2 regions of the Paenibacillus sp. JJ1683 genome follow, and region 1 is predicted to be linked to the other one. Evidence: riboswitches for the same ligand, from Rfam matches in the RefSeq annotation. Region 1 holds a riboswitch; the other holds the start of a gene.

Region 1 (2,199 bases):
GAGACGGCGTACACGTATTGGATCATCGGTCGCCTTTGGGTCTTTTGCTATTTGCACTTGGGGTGAGCATTGACTCATTTTCTGTGGGAGTGTCCCTGGGGATGTTCCAGAGTGACCTGGTGCTGACTGTTCTGGCCTTTGGTTTTTGCGGGGGAGCGATGGCGATGCTGGGGCTGTTACTGGGGCGCAAGGTCAGCCGCAATCTGGGGGATTATGGAGAGGCGGTGGGCGGTGCCGTTTTGCTGGCATTTGGCTTTATGTTTATGTTTTGATTTTAACGTAGACAGTGTAAAATAAATACAGGATTTGAGTAATCCTCTGTTTATATATTTTTTCAACATACGGGGGGTGAAGACGTTGAAGAATATCTTATTTGTATGCACAGGGAACACCTGTCGCAGTCCAATGGCTGAGGGGATGCTACGTAAGTTGGCTGCTGAGCATGGACTGGAACTGGAAGTGCGTTCCGCTGGAGTAGCTGCGATGGACGGGGCGTCGATATCCCGGCATGCAGAGGCGGTTCTACGTGATCACGATATATCCGATCAGATCACTTCAACCCCTTTAAGCGACGGGCTTGCCGAGTGGGCACATCTGATCTTAACCTTGACGCAAGGACATAAACAGCATGTCATTCAACGGTTTCCACAAACGGCGGGCAAAGTATTTACGCTGAAGGAATATGTGGAGGACCGGGACGCAGTGCTGAATGACGTACAGGAGTTAGATGGTTTGTATGCATCACAGCAGTTGATGGCTTCACTTGGACAAGAGCTATCAGCGCAGGAACGTGAGCGAATGATTGAATTACATCAACGGATTCCGGGCTTCGATATCTCAGATCCGTTTGGCGGTTCGCGGGAGGACTACGATGTCACAGCTGCGGAAATCCGTGTAGCTTTGCATAAGTTGCTGGACAAGCTAAAGGGATCTTCCGAATAAAGTCGGTACCATTCCTCTATTTTGTACGGAATCTGTTGATTTTCGACAGTTAATCCGTTAAGATAAGGTGGAAAAATGAGAATCCGATGTAACTGGCGACAAAAGTGGGATTAACCACGATGGAGCATCGGATATACGGCCGGTCGCCTGGGCAAAAGAGCAATTCCACATAGGTGTGGACTGCTCTTTTTTCGTATACGAGCTACAGCAGATCTTCTGTTGCCTTCTTGTTCTTCCATTTTTTCTGCTCGAAATCTGAAACATCGGCTATAATATAGTCAGATTGTGATCAGGAGAGAGTGTGTTGAACTTGGGGCATGGGACCATGCCTAGTCTCTGAGAGGCTGTTCAACCAAAGGAGGTTCCAATGGTAGAACAATTGGATCATGAGATTTCACTCGAAGCACAGACCGCTTCTGTCGTGCGGGAAATTGCAGAAGTGGCCAGTCTTAAAGCTGGTCGCCTGCTGGTTATTGGCGCAAGCACGAGTGAAGTGGCTGGAAGTCGGATCGGCACAGCAGGAGCGCTGGATGTGGCTCAGCAAGTGTTGTCTGGAGTAGAATCCGTTCGCAGAGAGTATGGCTTTGATGTGGCGTTTCAATGCTGTGAGCACTTGAACCGAGCACTGGTCGTTGAACGTTCTCTACTGGAGCGATTAGGCCTGATGGAGGTTGCGGCTGTTCCTGTTCGTACAGCAGGGGGCTCTATGGCTACCGTTGCCTATCGCTCTATGGACGATGCGTGTCTGGCGGCGAATGTGCAGGCTCATGCCGGGATAGACATCGGCGAAACGCTGATTGGCATGCATTTGCGCCCGATTGCCGTTCCGTTTCGCCCAAGCCTTCGCTGGATTGGTGAAGCACGTGTGACGGCTGCGTTCACTCGTCCTCCGCTTATTGGCGGACAACGGGCAGTGTACAGTCTGGAACAAGAAGCCGGTGGAAACTGCGATTAGCATTTGGCATGTCGGCATGTTTGTACTGATCTTTTTTGCATTGATGATGAGGTACCCAACAGAGGAGCAGGCATTTGCTTGTATACCCAACAATTTGACCATGGAGAGGGAGTAATCAATCATGATGGAACATCTGCGTAAAAGTGACCCGGCAGTGATGGAAGCAATGGGGCTTGAACTGAAACGGCAACGCCACAATATCGAGCTGATCGCATCTGAGAATATCGTCAGTGAAGCAGTAATGGAAGCCATGGGCTCCGTGCTTACCAATAAATATGCTGAAGGTTATCCGAACAAACGCT
Region 2 (2,199 bases), 1.5 Mb from region 1:
AAAAGTATAGATTGGACCTAGACCGAACATAACCCAAGGATTTCGATATATACGATAGGCCAGCCGTGTCCATGTGGTAGCTGCTGTGTACTCTTCTACCGTGAGCACCCACATATCACCTGTACCTCTTTTATCCAGATTGCTGCTGGTTGCATGGTGGATCGCGTGACTATTTTTCCATTGGTGATAAGGGCAGAGCGTAATAATACCTGTAATCGTTCCCACAAAATCGTTCAGCTTGCGACTTTTGAAAAAAGATTGATGACCACAATCGTGAAAAATAATAAACGTCCGTACCACAAACCCTGCCGCAATAATGGTAATGGGAAGCGTCAGCCAGTAAGAAACCGCTAGGCTAAGATAAGCGGCATACCACAATAGGATCAGCGGTCCCAAGGTATTGAACAGTTGCAGAACGCTGGATTTCGTGTTTATTTTCTCGTAGGGAGCCATATTTTTTTTCAATTGAGCTAACGGGAGTTGTGTCATACCCATTATGATCCTCCTTTAAAATGCAGCCCATACCTTAATCCTGTCAGGCGTACATGTTGATCTAAGCTCAGTATAAGGAGACCGCTGTATCTGCTGTAGTCATAAACGTCAGTTCGGATATATGACATTTGTCATATAGACAACTAACCAAACCTGTTTGGCAAATGTTCACGGGTTTCTTTTCTGCTGTTATTTTGTTAAAATATAAGGTATATAACGCTGTATGTGACTGGCGAAGTCAGTGGAATGAACCACGAGGGAGCATACAATCAAGCGTACCGTTCGCCTGGGAGAAGTATTTGCAGAGGATTCGTCTGTCTTGACGACCTTGTGCAAATACTTTTTTTCGTTTTCTAAGACCATGACACCCTGTTGATTCCATTATGCGATAAATTCAGAGGAGGCTCGGACTATGGCTATTATCATGAAATCCAAAGAAGCAGCTGAGCAAGTGTATGCAACGATCCGTTCCCAAGTAGAGCAAATGAAACAGCAAGGACACCGTCCCCATCTGGCAACCCTGTTGGTAGAGGGTGATCCGGCATCTGCATACTATGCACGGACCAAGCAAAAAATAGCAGAGAAGCTGGGCATCTCATTTCATCTCCATACTTTTAATCGTCATGTAAGCGAAGCCGAGCTTCTGCATCTGATCGGCACCTTAAATGATGCATCCCATGTACATGGCATTATGCTGGAACTCCCGCTTCCGCAACATCTTTCTGCCTCCGTTATTAAACAATCCATCGCCCCCTACAAGGATATTGATGGAATTACGCCTGATAACAAGCTGGCTACCGTTACGGGTGACGCAGGGCTATACCCCGCTACACCTCAAGCCTGTATTGAACTGCTCAAGCATTACGGCCACTCCTTGGCAGGCAAAAATGTCACGCTCGTGGGCATCGGGCAAACAGTGGGACTTCCCCTTTTCCACATGCTGCAAAGAGAAAATGCCACCGTCACCGCCTGTCATGCAGGTACGCGTGATATTGCAGAGCATCTGAGCCATGCAGACATTGCCTTCGTCGCAGTCGGATGTCCTGATGTGATTACGCAGGATATGGTTCATCCAGGTCTGATTCTCGTGGATGCAGGAATTAATGAGACGCTGGAGGGTAAAATTGTGGGGGACGCTGCTCAGGACGTTGTAGAAAAGGTACATGCCATTTCTCCCGTTCCCGGCGGTGTAGGCACCTTAACGACCGCAATTTTGTACAAAAACTTGCTCAAAGCGATACATCTGCAACATTACTCCAGAGAGGTGGTTTATTCATGAGTGAACTGTCGTGGAACCAGTCCATCGGACATTTTCTGAAAGAAGCTGCAAGTGCAGCGCCTACCCCTGGTGGAGGAAGTGTATCCGCGCTGGCTGCGGCACTAGGCGCAGCGATGACCTCCATGACCGCCAACCTTTCACAAGGAGAAAAATACACGCAATTCCGTGAACAAATGGTGCAAGTCATTAGCAGTATGGAAAGATTGTCTACGCATTGTGAGGAACTGATGGCCGCAGACATCCAATCCTTTGAACAGTACATGACCGCGCTGCGTTTGCCCAAAGAAACAGACGAAGAAAAGCGCTATCGTACCCATTCCTTACAAACAGCTGTGATTGCTGCCATTGAAGTACCTATGCGCCTGCTGGAAGTATGCCGGGACGGACTATCACAAGCCTACAATATTGTGGAAATATCCAATAAAAAT

What was found. A riboswitch is a leader RNA that binds a small molecule or an ion and turns the genes downstream of it on or off. The one in region 1 is predicted to bind ZMP and ZTP.
Region 2: linked by a shared signal. The riboswitch ahead of ACUC6J_RS04605 (bifunctional 5,10-methylenetetrahydrofolate dehydrogenase/5,10-methenyltetrahydrofolate cyclohydrolase) and the one ahead of ACUC6J_RS22675 (TIGR01440 family protein) in region 1 are both predicted to bind ZMP and ZTP.

The regions. Positions count from the first base shown of each region.
Region 1 is NZ_CM129820.1:5,274,621-5,276,819, reverse strand. Features, by position in the region: gene ACUC6J_RS22685 (manganese efflux pump MntP) at 1-272, shown strand, start outside; gene ACUC6J_RS22680 (low molecular weight protein arginine phosphatase) at 358-942, shown strand; ZMP/ZTP riboswitch at 1,021-1,102, shown strand; gene ACUC6J_RS22675 (TIGR01440 family protein) at 1,310-1,897, shown strand; gene ACUC6J_RS22670 (serine hydroxymethyltransferase) at 2,019-2,199, shown strand, end outside.
Region 2 is NZ_CM129820.1:1,022,967-1,025,165, reverse strand. Features, by position in the region: gene ACUC6J_RS04610 (fatty acid desaturase) at 1-495, opposite strand, end outside; ZMP/ZTP riboswitch at 708-791, shown strand; gene ACUC6J_RS04605 (bifunctional 5,10-methylenetetrahydrofolate dehydrogenase/5,10-methenyltetrahydrofolate cyclohydrolase) at 905-1,771, shown strand; gene ACUC6J_RS04600 (cyclodeaminase/cyclohydrolase family protein) at 1,768-2,199, shown strand, end outside.